DNA from 2 places in the Staphylococcus massiliensis genome. Region 1 is predicted to be linked to the other one. Evidence: riboswitches for the same ligand, from Rfam matches in the RefSeq annotation. Region 1 holds a riboswitch; the other holds the start of a gene.
What was found. Region 1 has a riboswitch for S-adenosylmethionine ahead of metK (methionine adenosyltransferase). Riboswitches for the same ligand answer to the same signal wherever they lie in the genome.
Positions count from the first base shown of each region.

Region 1 (7,637 bases):
CCAATTATTGTCTAAAAAGTGGAAAGAAGGCTTAATGTTATATTTTTTAAGTTATGCTATTGATTAAACTTATACATTAATAGCTTTTTCGTAAAATAACCAATCGTAACTTTTAAGAAAAAGATACTAACCAACATGATGATGACCGACCCGAGCAGAATCAACGTATTGTTCATAACACTTAAATCATTCATCGGTCTTATAAAATGGTGCACGCTATTTAACAATGTTATTAATCCGAACAAGAATAATCCAAGTCCTAATATATTAGAAATAAACAGTCCAACTAACGCGGAAATCAAATTCCCTTTTGTAACTGGTTTATCTTTAAATATATATGTCTTGAGAAAGTTCTGAGCATAAGCATTCGGATTTTGATGCTCCACCTTTTCACCAGTTTTGTCATGCTGAATGACAGTTTTAAGCTTTTGCTTTTCTTTAAAATTTAAAAACCATAATTGTTTTTGCACGTGCTTATAAAATGCTTCCTTTTCCATTACGTCACCCTTTTTTATTAAACAATCATTATGTTCATATTTTATAGTTTTTGGTTGGTTTAAACAATCTTAATTTAATTTTTACATGAAAGATATAGACAAACAGAACATATGTTCTTATAATAAGTGATGACGAGGTGATCAATCATGCATACTACTTTCCAAAATCTACCAGATGCATATAAAGATGAAACGGATTATCGCAATATTCCAAGGCAATATTTAAACCCTAGAATTCCTAAAGGACGCGGTATGGTTAAATGGGCACCGTTCGCCACGATACCAGAACAGTTTGATGCTATCCAAAACCACATCGACGATCAAAGTAAGATTACAAAGCCGCTTCTAAGTGAAGATCAGTTAGCAGAGTTAAATCATATGTTATGTTTTAAGCTTTTCCACGAACCTAGATGTAAAATTAAATATTTTAGCGAGGGAGAAGTCAACCAACTTGAAGGATCACTTTCTAAAGTGTATCATCACGAAAATTTAATTATCGTGAAAGTGAACAACCAAACACAGAAACTCCGCATAACAGATATTTTAGAAATAATATGACACCTCATATACGATTAAAAAAGTGATAATCGCAAGCAATTCAACAACAAATGTAAAATATTTACATTTTTTATCTAAATTAGGCTATAATGTAATTGTTAATGCTTACTTACATTGGAGGTGCCGACTAACTATGAGCAATCGTAAAACAATCTTTTTGAGACGCAAATTCTCCCAAGTGGATGAGCATATCTCTTTTTTAATGAAGAAAGTAAGAAACACCAAAGAAAACCCTTTTAACTATAAAGATTTAAACGATGTTCAAAAAATTTATACATTAAACTTACACATTGAATTCTTTATATTTACAAGCGAAGAGTTTGCTGAAAAGAACTTAGAGCACTTAGTCACACGTATTTATGCGATTCATGAAGAATTAGAACATTTGATCATAGATAATAATAAGAATTTAGATACTTTGAATGCGGCATATCATAAATATTGCGAGAGTCGTAATATAGCCAAACAATATATTTAAGTGCATGGTTAAATGATAAAAGCCTTGAATGACGGTACCTCAACCATCATTCAAGGCTAATTTTTTTAGTTTTTTATAAAATACTTAAACCACTCTTTAGAATATCTTTTTCAAACCCTTTAACTGTATCAACTGACAGTTCATCGATATTACGACCAATGTTCGGGATCTTTTTAACAACGTCAGCTGGGCAAGTGATAATGTCAGCGCCGATTTCATCAGCTTGAATGACGTTAAATAATTCTCGGCAACTCGCCCATAATAACTTAACGCCTTCTTTTTCATGCGTCACTTTAACCGATTCTTTCATTAAAGGTAGCGGATCAACACCTGTGTCTGCGATACGTCCCGCAAATACTGAGACGTATGTAGGTACACCTTCTTTAACCGCTTCAGTGATAGCTTTCACTTGTTCAATCGTGTAAACCGCAGTGACATTAAGTTTTACATCTTTGTGTGAGAGCTTTTCAATAAGTGGAATCATGGATTCACCATTCGTATTCACAACAGGAATTTTTACGAACACGTTGTCACCATATTCCTTTAAAATCTCAGCTTCTTTCTCCATTGTTTCCATGTCATTCGCGAACACTTCAAATGAAATCGAAGCATCAGGGATTGCTTGAACAACTTCACTCGCAAAAGCCTTATAGTCCGTAACACCAGCTTTAGCCATTAAACTAGGGTTAGTCGTAAAGCCATCTACCTCTTTGTTTTGGTAAGCTTGTTTCATTTGCTCGATGTCTGCACCATCCGCAAATACTTCAACATTTAAATTAGACATACTTATTCCTCCTATCCTATATGAATCGTGTTACTGTTTAAAGTTGATTTACACTAGGTATGTATATAAATAAGTTATACCATTTTTCGTATATGATAGCTATTTTAAGGGGCTATCTAGAAATTTATTCATGAATATTAGATAAAAAGAAATTATTTGTGCTATGATGTATGTTGAGAATTATAGGAGGATATTATGAATACATCTAAAAAATACTTTTTTCTATCCTTAATATTAATTTTAATTAGTTGTTACTTTAATACGTTAAATCCACTATTAGATTTTCACTTTAAATCAATCATTTTACTTATATTAATATGTAGTATCGTGAATACGATTATCATACTACTTGCCATACATTTTAACGATAAATCGATTAAATCACTACATTCTCATAGTGGATGGGTACGCGGTGCGTCACGTATATTACCTTTCATAATCATGATTGTAATTGCCTTACATATTTTAGCAGCTTTATACACATTCGGTATATTTAATTAATTACGTATTCAATCAAACGAAATTAGCACGACTTTAGTGTTATTAAGATGATTTATGGATTCAATTTAATTTAGTTCGATTAAGGCAAATTGCCAGAGTGAGATTAAGAAATCTTTGAACCACATCGGGTTTCTGCCTCACTCTTTTTTTAATGAGGTGACAATATGCAATATGTATATATTTTTATAGGAGGCGCGATTGGTGCCTTGCTTCGCTACCTTCTTTCATTTCTCCACGAGCCTACAGACCTTCCAGTTGGTACCTTTATCGCAAATATAATCGGTGCTTTCTTAATGGGATACCTGTCCCATGCTGCGATACAACTATTTCAAGATCATCCTAATGTAAAGAAAGGCGTTACGACAGGGTTTGTCGGCGCACTAACAACCTTTTCAACCTTTCAATTTGAAATCGTTCAAATGCTTAATCATCATCAAATTTGGCTCGCACTTTCATACGCAATTTTAAGCTTTTTAGCGGGACTTACATTTTGCATGAAGGGTTTTGCGTTAGGAGGTAAGGTTAAACATGATTAAAATCTTACTCGTGCTACTAGGTGGTGGCGTCGGAGCTGTTTTAAGAGGATTGATTACGAATCTTTTTAAAAAGTCCTTCCCTAAAGTAACCTTTCCTTTAGCAACAACTGTTGTTAATTTAGTGGGATGTTTTTTAATTGGATATATATCGCAGTTCGATTTAAATGATTCATTAAAAACTTTAATTGTCACAGGCATGTTAGGTGGTTTAACAACATTTTCTACAATGATGTACGAATTGATTCAAATGTTAAATGACGATAATAAACCTTCACCTTACTTTTATATCTATGCTTTGGTGCAATTTGTCCTAGGATTATTATGTTGTCTATTGGGATACTACGTGTAAATAGGGTTTAAAAAAAGCACTATAGCGTACCTATTCGGTATCGCTATAGTGCTTTCAATTTAATTGAAGCTTTCAATTTTATCCATAATTTCTTGCAGTTCTTCAACATTGTATTGAATACGTCCGTGGAAGACGAACTTATTAAAGTATTCATTAAGTTGTTCAGGTCCAACTAACGCGCGAGTATGAGACGTCTCTTGGAAATTAGAGATTGTTACTGCGCCATCATATTTAGGGTTAAAGTATAAAAGCGTTGTTGGTAGGTATTTTAAATCTAATTCACGTTTTAACGTTTCAGCTAAACGTTCAACTTTCGTAATATGTGTTGTGTAATCAACTACAGATAAAGAATGTTTATCATCATTTTGATCTAAAACAATCGTATGTGGTGCAGTTATTTCTAAATCAAGCGTGTTGAAAACTTGTTCCATAACTGGAAGCTTTCCAAATTGAGACTGATTAACACCGTAATACACATGTCCTTTTAAAAGTTGAGAATCGATTAAATAAAGACCCGTACGTGTAAGTACTAAGTGACTGATTCTAGAAACATCTTCAAAGTTTTGCTTTGGTAAAAAGATGTTTGCCATAATATGCATATCTTCAGGACGGATACGCTTTTCATTTACTAAGCGTTCACGAATACCTAAAAGACGCATGTCAGTGATATACTCACTTTTATTTTTAGAGAATAATTTTAAAGCATCAATTTCTCTATCTTTTGAATTTACCGTAGCTTCGTAATCTTCTTTTTGTTTCGTAATCGTTTTCTTATTTTCTATTCTTTCTTTCTCTAGAGCTTCTTCATGATTCTGATGTAATTCTGAATGTTTAGAGTTATATTGATCCTCTAATTTTTGTTTTGCTTTCTTTTTGCTGCTAAGCGCAACGAGAAATAGGATAAAGAATATAATTGCAAGTAGTGTTGCTACAATTAAACTAATGCTTATTGCATCTAAAGCCATATGATAAAACGCTCCCTTTCTTCTACAATCAGACAAACAGAAATATTCAATTTACAAAGTAAACTATGTATGATGTTTCTATTTTTAACGGCTCAATCTGATTTAAAATAAGCTATACCCTATTATAATAGAATATAGCTTATCATTCGATAGTTTCGTATGATTTTTTGTTAAAACTATTTAACTTTTTCTATAAAAGCATTTAATGCATCAACTTTATCAATTTCTTCCCATGGTAATTGGATGTCAGTACGTCCAAAATGACCATATGCTGCAGTCTGCTTATAGATTGGTTGACGTAAATTTAACATTTCAATGATACCTGCTGGTCGTAAATCAAAGATATCTCGAACCGCTTCAACAAGTAACGGCTCAGGAACTTTGTTAGTGTTGAATGTATCAATTGAAATAGATACAGGCTCGGCCTTACCAATTGCATAAGCGAGTTGAACTTCACACTTATCACTTAAACCTGCTGCAACGATATTCTTAGCTACATAACGTGCTGCATATGAAGCAGAACGGTCAACTTTAGTTGGATCTTTACCACTGAAAGCACCGCCGCCGTGTCGCGCATAACCACCATAAGTGTCTACAATAATCTTTCTACCTGTTAAACCTGCATCACCTTGTGGCCCACCAATTACGAAACGGCCAGTAGGATTAATGTAGAATTTCGTTTCTGCATCAATTAAGTTTTCAGCAACGACAGGATAAATAACATGTTCTTTTATATCATTTTCAATTTTACTTAACTCAATATCTTCATGGTGTTGAGATGACACAACAATCGTATCTACACGAACTGGTTTATGATTTTCATCATATTCAACAGTAACTTGTACTTTACCATCTGGACGTAAGTAAGCTAAAGTACCATCCTTACGTACATCGCTTAAACGTTTAGATAATTGGTGTGATAAATAGATAGGTAAAGGCATGTATGTTTCAGTTTCATTCGTCGCGAAACCGAACATTAAACCTTGGTCACCAGCACCAGTTGCTTCAATTTCTTGTTCTTTATCGTCATCACGGTATTCTAATGCGCGATCAACACCTTGAGCAATATCAGGTGATTGCTCATCAATTGCAGTTAATACAGACATTGTTTTGTAGTCATATCCATACTTAGCACGTGTATAACCAATGCCTTTAACTGTTTCGCGTACAACTTTAGGGATATCGACGTACGTTGATGTAGAAATTTCTCCTGCGATTAGCGCCATTCCTGTTGTTACTGTCGTTTCACAGGCAACACGCGCATTCTTATCGCCTTTTAAAATTTCATCTAAAACTGCATCGGAAATTTGGTCAGCAATTTTATCAGGATGTCCTTCAGTAACAGATTCTGACGTGAATAATCTTCTGTTAGTAGTCATTTTATACTCCTTTAAAATTTATATTACGAAAATTCTCTTTGATTTTATAGAGCTAAATAAAAAAACCTTCTTCACTATTAAGATAGAGAGAAGGCTTAATCCGTCCATTCGCTCTTATCGTTCAGACTATTGTCTGCAAACGGTTTGGCACCTTTCTTTTATATAGGATAAAAGAGGTTGCTGGGCTTCGTTGGGTCCATGTCCCTCCACCACTCAGGATAAGAGAATCCGTTAGCTACATACTACCTAAGTTTATTAAGCTTGTCAATTTTATGAAAATCTTTAAAATCTCTAGTAATAGCATGGAATAATAATACAAATGTGTTATACTAATTTCATGTAAATGCTTACATTACCGTAATAACTATTGGAGGGATTCTATATGACAATTGACATGGGGACGAATAACACGAAGATTGATGACATTATAGCAAAAGACACGTCTCATTTTCAATTAAGCACAACGGAATTATATAACAAAATTTTAGAAAGAGATGAAGGTGAATTAACAGAACTTGGTGCTATCAACATGAAAACTGGTAAATATACTGGTCGTTCACCTAAAGACAAATTCATTGTAGATGATCCTGAAATCGCTGACGAAGTAGATTGGGGAGATATTAACCAACCTATCTCTGAAGAAGTTTTCTTAAATCTTTATGATAAAGTCGTTAATTACCTAGATGAAAAAGATGAATTATTTGTTTTCAATGGTTATGCAGGTAGTGACAAAGACTCTGAGCTAAAATTAACTGTTGTTAATGAACTTGCTTGGCATAATTTATTTGCAAAAACAATGTTCATTCGCCCAGAAAGCGTAGAGGAAGCAGAATCTATTAATCCTGAATTTACAATTATTTCTGCCCCTACTTTTAAAGCAGACCCTGAAGTAGACGGCACGAAATCAGAAACTTTCATTATTACATCATTCAAACATAAAACAATCTTGATCGGCGGTACTGAGTACGCTGGTGAAATGAAAAAAGGTATCTTCTCAGTAATGAATTACTTATTACCACAAAACGATATCATGAGTATGCACTGTTCAGCTAACGTTGGAGATAAAGGCGATGTTGCTTTATTCTTCGGTTTATCAGGTACTGGTAAAACAACACTTTCAGCTGATCCAGATCGTAAATTAATCGGTGACGATGAGCACGGTTGGAACGAAAACGGTGTATTCAATATCGAAGGTGGTTGCTACGCTAAAGCAATTAATCTTTCAAAAGATAAAGAGCCACAAATTTATAGTGCTTTAAAATATGGTACAGTTTTAGAAAACGTTGTAGTTGATGAACATGGTGACGTTGACTTTGATGATAATAAGTACACTGAAAATACACGTGCTGCTTACCCTATCCACCATATTGATAATATTGTGGTACCATCAAAAGCTGCACACCCTAACACAATCATCTTCTTAACTGCAGATGCATTCGGTGTGTTACCACCTATCTCTAAATTAACTAAGAGCCAAGCTATGTATCACTTCTTAAGTGGTTTCACTTCTAAATTAGCTGGTACTGAACGTGGTATTACTGAACCAGAACCATCATTCTCTACTTGTTTCGGCGCTCCATTCTTACCATT
Region 1 is NZ_CP171119.1:1,344,364-1,352,000, reverse strand. It holds gene ACF3N8_RS06645 (competence protein ComK) at 1-67, shown strand, start outside; gene ACF3N8_RS06640 (hypothetical protein) at 57-497, opposite strand; gene ACF3N8_RS06635 (YolD-like family protein) at 645-1,055, shown strand; gene ACF3N8_RS06630 (hypothetical protein) at 1,189-1,533, shown strand; gene ACF3N8_RS06625 (transaldolase) at 1,607-2,317, opposite strand; gene ACF3N8_RS06620 (hypothetical protein) at 2,513-2,818, shown strand; gene crcB (fluoride efflux transporter CrcB) at 2,983-3,354, shown strand; gene ACF3N8_RS06610 (CrcB family protein) at 3,347-3,703, shown strand; gene ACF3N8_RS06605 (NERD domain-containing protein) at 3,763-4,668, opposite strand; gene metK (methionine adenosyltransferase) at 4,845-6,047, opposite strand; SAM riboswitch class I at 6,159-6,272, opposite strand; gene pckA (phosphoenolpyruvate carboxykinase (ATP)) at 6,430-7,637, shown strand, end outside.

Region 2 (7,637 bases), 400 kb from region 1:
TCCTAGGGGAGTAGCGTGAGTCCGGAGACTACAGGCTCCGGCCACGCCCCAGGAAAGCATGCTGTTAAGGAAATTATTCGTCGTCTTCTTCAATTACTTGTTGTAGTTTATCAAACATCATTTCAAATCCATGCACAGTGGAATCATGATATTCCTTTTTCTTTTGCTTGTATTCAAGACGTGTTAAACGACGCTCCTTAGGAATATCACTTTGATATCTAAATGTCATTTGGCAAATGCCAGGTTCACGTTCCTCAAAGTAAAGTTCAATTAAATCTTCAACATCACTTAAATGCGGCATACCCATTGTCATGACAATGTGTTGATCAGGAATAAGTACTTGGTATGTACCAACTACACGTAATTCCTTTTGATTTTTAGCATCAATAATTTCGTAAGTTCCACCTTCTACAGGGTCATTGTCGAGCTTTTGATTCGTTCTTGGCGTTGTTAAGAACCACTGACGCAATAATTCAGGGTGGAGCCAAGCTTGATATAGTGTTTCAGGCGAAACTTTCATTAAACGAACAATTTCAATTTGCACTGTTTCTTCTTGCATTAGCTTTACACATCCATTCTTCGTCTATCATACTTGTTAATATATATTCTAACGTATAATACACAAAGTCAAAAACTATATGGTCTTAATTTTCGTTATGAGCGGCTTTTCGTTTAGATTTAAGAACTGGTAAACCAAGTATAATCGCGACAACACCACTAATTCCAAGAATGAATGGGTAGAACGAGTAAGGAATTAGCATTACTGGTGAAATACTTGCGACACCAGCTGCTGCAATAACTTGCGGACTATACGGTAAGAACCCTTGGAAACAACTACCAAAGATATCTAAGATACTTGCCGACTTTCTTGGATCAATGTCGTACTTGTCGGCAATCCTTTTCGCAAGAGGACCGGCCATTAAGATTGAAATCGTATTATTCGCTGTTGAAATATCAGCAACACTGACAAGGCCAGCAATACCAAGTTCTGCACCGCGTCTCGACTTAACCTTGGCATTCACAAATTCAAGCAACCATCTAATACCGCCATTGAACTCGATAATCGAAATTAAACCACCGATTAAGAGCGCGATAATCGCCGTGTCTTCCATACCAATGACACCTTCAGAGGCTGCCTTTAAAAAGCCCTTCCAATCAAACGAGCCATCTATAAATCCAATAATGCCTGATAAGAGCGTACCAGATAACAGCACAATCACGACATTAACACCGATTAAAGCCAAAATAAGTACTAATAAATAAGGTATCACTTTCACTAAATTAAAATCATATGACTTAGATTGATCGAGTGTAATACCATGCGTCAGGATCCATAAAAGCACCATTGTCAAAATGGCACCAGGTAATACAATCCTAAAGTTCACCTTAAACTTATCCTTCATTTGCGTCTTCTGAGTACGTACAGCAGCGATCGTTGTATCTGAAATCATAGATAAGTTATCACCAAACATCGCACCACCTACTACAGTTGCCATCACAAGTGCGCTTGATACATCCGTTGCTTGGCTAATTCCAAATCCAACTGGTGCAATCGCTGCAACAGTACCTACGGACGTTCCCATTGAGATTGAAATAAACATACAAATTAAGAATAACCCTACGAGTAATAAATTAGTGGGAATCAAAGATAAACCTAAGTTAACAGTTGACTCAACGCCTCCCATCTCTTCTGTCACCTTTGAAAAGGCACCTGCGAGTAAGAAGATAAATACCATTAGAATGATATTAGAATGTCCTGCACCTTTCGTAAAGACGTCGACCTTTTTACTAAAGGACGTTTTATGGTTCATAAATAATGCAATTACTACAGCAATCATAATCGAAATATTTAAAGGCATCGTGCTAAAGTTACCAGTGATAATGCCTACTCCGATAAATAACGTTACAAATATTAATAAAGGCAATAAGCCCCATACATTTCCCTTTTCCTTTGTCATATCATCACTTCCTTAAAATAAAAACCTTTCTTCTTTAATATGTGAAAAAGAAGAAAGGTTGAATTTAACTTCTTATCTTCAGCATATTGCTTCTGGAATTGGCACACGCATCACCATGTTGCCGAAGTTTCGTAGGGCCAGTCCCTCCACTTCTCTTGATAAGATCTATATAAGATTTTTGAATTTGTGCTCGAGTTAATAACTCATTTTAGCATTGGTAAAACATTTAATCAATACATGATTTAAATTTAATTCTTAATTAAATATATTTGGTACACTTAATCAATCAACTTTCCTGATTAAGTAACCGCTTCGCTAATGTCACGAAATAGTCCGGTACTTTTTCTAGAATACCTTCATCTGGATCATATTTCGGATGATGCAACTGATACTCACTTTCTGAGCCAATCATAACGAACACACCTGGATAGTGCTTCGTAAAGCCAGAAAAATCTTCGCCAATTGTGAGTGGTTCATCAAAAATTGTTACGTCATATCCAGTTTCTTTTGCCACTTCAATCGATTGTTCAGTAAGTTTATAATCATTGTACACAGCACCAGGTAAATGAGTATAGGTTGTCTTGATATCGACATCAAACATGGTTTCTAAGCCAGTCGCAATGTCTTTTAATCGTTTTTCAACATAGCTTTGAACCTTCTTATCAAAGGTTCTCACGGTACCTTGTACATAAGCAGTCTCTGGAATGACATTCCATGTTTTACCACTTGTCACTTCACCTATAGATACAACAGCGCGATCAAACGCTGAAACATTGCGACTTACTATAGATTGTATGCTTGTAATTAACTGACCTAAAACGATTGAAGGATCGTTACCATCTTCCGGTCGCGCTGCGTGCGCGCCTTTTCCAGTGATTTCAAACTCGAAACGATCAACATTAGATGTTAAGATACCTGATTTCACTCCGAATTCACCGACTTTTAAAGAAGGATAATTGTGAAAACCAAGTATCGCCTCGCAACCTTCTAACACATTCGCCTTAACCATGTCTGTAGCACCATGACCAAGTTCTTCTGCTGGTTGAAAGACAAATCTCACACTCCCTTGAAGTTCATCCTCAATGCGCTTTAACTTAACTGCAGCACTTAGCACGCTCGCCATATGAATGTCGTGACCACATGCATGCATCACGTCATCATATTTAGATCTAAAGGTGTTAAACACTTCCTCATGAATAGGTAAGGCATCGATGTCTGAACGTATGGCAATCATGCGATCCCCTGAACCAACTTCAGCAACAACACCCGTCTCAAGGTCAAAATCTAATATCTTGATGTCGAACTTTTTAAGGATCTTCTTAATGTTTTTAGTCGTACGATATTCTTCATCAGAAAGTTCTGGATAGCGATGAAACATCCGTCTCCATTCAATCGTTTGTTCATAGTCATACATGATATCGACTCCCCTGTTATTTAAAAATACGCCTAACGAAAACTATAGTGCTATGATAACACAATTTTTAGAATTTTGTGATAACATAGCGTAAAAAAGATTATAAAAATACCCCAACACTTATCTAAAGCGTTGGGGTATAGCATTTAGTCAATGCTTTATTTTAAAGATAAGTCACGATCTACGATAACTTTACCGTCTTTGATAACTTTATCTACATGGTTAACACCATATTTGTACGTAACGAATTCGTGGTTAGGTGCGTTCCAAAGCACGATATTCGCTTTGTCACCTTCGTTAATAGTACCTGCATCAACGTTGATTGCTTTAGCAGCGTTAACTGTTACAGCATTCCAAATTTCGTTTGGTGATAATTTAAGTTTTAATGCTGCGATAGCCATAACCATTTGTAAGTTGTTAGTTACACAACTACCTGGGTTGTAGTCTGTAGCGATTGCAATTGCACCGTCGTTTTCTAACATACCACGTGCATCTGCATATTCTTCTTTACCAAGGTAGAATGTTGTACCTGGTAATAATACAGCTACAGTTTCGCTATCTTTAAGTTTTTTCTTATCTTCGTCACTTGAAGCAACTAAGTGGTCAGCAGAAATTGCATCTTCATCAATTGCAAGTCCTAAACCACCTAATGGGTCGATTTCGTCAGCGTGGATTTTCACGTCGAAACCATGTTTCTTAGCTTCTTGCATATAACGCTTAGATTCTTCGATTGAGAATACGCCTGTTTCGCAGAAGATATCAGCGAAGTCTGCATATTCTTTAACTTCAGGTAATAAATTAATCATTTCTTCTAAGAATGCTTCGTTTGATTCAGCATCTTTAGGTACAGCGTGTGGTCCAAGGAAAGTGTGACGCATATCTAGGTTATACTTTTCAGCTAAACGATTTGAAACTTTAAGTTGTTTTAATTCGTTTTCTTTATCTAAGCCATAACCACTTTTACTTTCAACAGCTAACACACCATGGTGAATCATTGTTAATAAGTCATGTTCTGCTTTTTCGAATAGTTCATCTTCAGATGCTTTACGTGTAGATTCTACTGTAGAAAGGATGCCGCCACCTTGTTCAAGGATTTCTAAATATGAAGCACCTTGGCGTTTTAAGCTCATTTCGTGTTCACGAGAACCACCGTGAATTAAGTGTGTATGCGCATCTACTAAAGATGGTGATACAACTTTACCAGTAGCGTCGATTGTTTCTTCAGCTTCGTACTCTTCTGTATGCGGACCAGCATAAACGATTTTACCGTCCTTAACGACAACTGTACCGTTCTCAACAATTTCTAATTCATCAAGTGCTTTACCTTTTAAAGGTTTGTCAGTCTTCTTAGGTAATACAAGCTCCTTAATGTTTTGAATAACTAAATCGTTCATTACTTATCACCTTTCTCTGTAATCATTGGAATATGAACACCTTTTTCTTTTGCTACTTCTTTAGCGATGTCATAACCTGCATCAGCATGTCTTACTACTCCCATACCCGGATCTGTAGTTAATACACGTTCTAAGCGTTTTTCAGCTTTTTCTGAACCGTCAGCTACAACTACCATACCAGCATGAAGTGAGTAACCCATACCTACACCGCCACCGTGGTGGAATGAAATCCATGAACCACCTGCAGCTGTGTTGATTAAAGCGTTAAGTACTGCCCAGTCACCTACAGCGTCAGAACCATCTTGCATACCTTCAGTTTCACGGTTAGGACTTGCTACTGAACCTGAATCTAAGTGGTCACGGCCGATAACGATAGGTGCTGAAATTTCTCCGTCGCGCACTAATTTATTAAGTGCTACACCCATTTTCGCACGTTCACCATAACCTAACCAAGCAATACGAGATGGTAAACCTTGGAATGAGATTTTTTCTTGAGCTAAGTCTAACCAACGATTAAGTTTTTCATTTTCAGGGAATAATTTACGCATTTCTTCGTCTGCACGTTCGATATCCTTAGGATCACCGCTTAATGCAGCGAAACGGAAAGGTCCTTTACCTTCACAGAATAATGGACGGATGTATGCAGGAACGAAACCTGGGAAATCAAATGCGTTTTCTAAACCTTCGTTATGCGCTACTTGACGAATGTTATTACCATAGTCGAATGCAATGGCACCTTTTTCTTGGAATTCTAACATTTGTTCAACGTGTCTACGCATAGAAGCGTTCGCTTTTTTAACGTATTCTTGTGGATCGTCTTCACGTAATTTTTTCGCTTCTTCTAAAGAATAACCATGTGGAACATAACCATTTAATGGGTCATGTGCACTAGTTTGGTCAGTGATGATATCCACTTTAAAGTCATCACGTTTAAGTAAATCTTCATATACATCTACTGCGTTAGCAACTAAACCAATTGATAAAGCTTTGCCTTCATCACGAGCTTCTGTAGCTAATTTAATTGCTTCTTCTAAATCGCTTGTTTTAACGTCGCAATATCGTGTTTCAATACGTTTGTCGATACGTGTTTCATCAACATCAATACCGATAACAACACCGCCGTTCATTGTTACAGCTAGTGGTTGCGCACCACCCATGCCGCCTAAACCAGCAGTTAATGTAATTGTGCCGCTTAAGTCTTCATCAAAATGTTGTCTAGCAAGCTCAGCAAATGTTTCGAAAGTACCTTGTACGATACCTTGTGAACCAATGTAAATCCAGCTACCAGCTGTCATTTGGCCGTACATCATTAAACCTTTTTTATCTAATTCGTTGAAGTGATCCCAGTTAGCCCAATGTGGAACTAATACTGAGTTTGATAATAAAACACGTGGTGCTTCATCATGAGTTTTAAATACAGCTACTGGCTTACCTGATTGAACTAACATTGTTTCGTCTTTTTCTAAATTACGAAGTGTTTCAACGATAGCATCGAAGCTTTCCCAGTTACGCGCTGCTTTACCAATTCCACCGTAAACAACTAGGTCTTCTGGACGTTCAGCAACTTCAGGATCTAAGTTGTTATATAACATACGTAAGACTGCTTCTTGTTCCCAGCCTTTACATTCGATTTCTAAACCTTTTTTTGCTTGAATATTTCTCATTTCCATCTCTCCTTAAACTGAATTAAATAAATCTATTATTTTAAAAGGTACATTCATGTGTTACCCAAAAATAAGTAATGCTATTGGTAATGTGATTAATAAAGTTAAAATAACGCGTTCAAACCATATCACAACAAGCTTCCATACCGAGATTTTAATGTCCGTTGACATAATAACTGGTACAACACTTGAGAAAAAGATAATGGCAGATACGCTCATCACACCTACTGTGAAACGAATTGCTAAATCGGCACTACCTGCAACCGCCGCAGGTAATAACATTTCAATGATTGAAAGCGTTGCTGCTTGAGATAAAGTTGATACATCATCAATCGGAAAGAACATTAAGAACGGGTAGAAAATATAAGAGATATACTTAATAATCGGTGTGTATTCAGCGATTACTAACCCTAAGAAACCAATTGACATGATTGATGGGATAATTGCAATTGTCATAACAACACCATCTTTTAAATTGGTTTTAACGTTCTCCCATAAAGATGCACTGTTTTTAACTGCGATTTTAGCTTCTTCCCATGCTTCTTTAAGTAAAGACATGTCTTGTTTTATTTCCTTTTGATAAGGTACGTTGTCGTATGTGCTTGTTGATTCAAATCTGATTGGAGGGATATGTACTGTAATTGCTGTTACTACGAATGTGATAACGAGCGTTAACCAAAAATATAAATTCCAATGTTCTAAGATTCCGAGTGTCTCTGCAACAATAATCATAAATGTAGCTGAAACCGTTGAAAATCCTGTCGCAATAATGACTGCTTCCTTGTGGTTATAGTGACCTTCTTTATATACTCTATTCGTAATAAGTAAACCAATTGAATAGCTTCCAACGAAGGACGCTACAGCATCTACTGCAGATTTACCAGGCGTCTTAAAGACTGGTCGCATAAATGGACGACATAAAACACCGATAAATTCGAGTAGGCCATAACCTACAAGTAGTGATAAGAATATTGCCCCTACAGGAATTAATACACCAAGCGGTAGCGCTAGCTTTTCAAATAGGAAAGGTCCTATCTTAGGATTTAAAACAAATCCAGGCCCTACCTTAAACACGACCATAAATCCGATGATTACCCCTAAGATTTTGAAGAATGTAAATATCTTCTCGGTAGTCGTTTTCTTCCATTGACCTGTTACGATTGGATAAATAGCACCAAGTATTAAAAGTAATAAAATATAGTACGGT
Region 2 is NZ_CP171119.1:943,321-950,957, reverse strand. It holds gene ACF3N8_RS04390 (SRPBCC domain-containing protein) at 74-559, opposite strand; gene ACF3N8_RS04385 (Na+/H+ antiporter NhaC family protein) at 645-1,958, opposite strand; SAM riboswitch class I at 2,028-2,123, opposite strand; gene ACF3N8_RS04380 (amidohydrolase) at 2,245-3,372, opposite strand; gene hutI (imidazolonepropionase) at 3,531-4,766, opposite strand; gene hutU (urocanate hydratase) at 4,766-6,430, opposite strand; gene ACF3N8_RS04365 (YjiH family protein) at 6,491-7,637, opposite strand, start outside.
Region 2: it holds a riboswitch for S-adenosylmethionine, as region 1 does, so the genes downstream of both, ACF3N8_RS04385 (Na+/H+ antiporter NhaC family protein) here and metK (methionine adenosyltransferase) in region 1, are expected to answer to the same signal.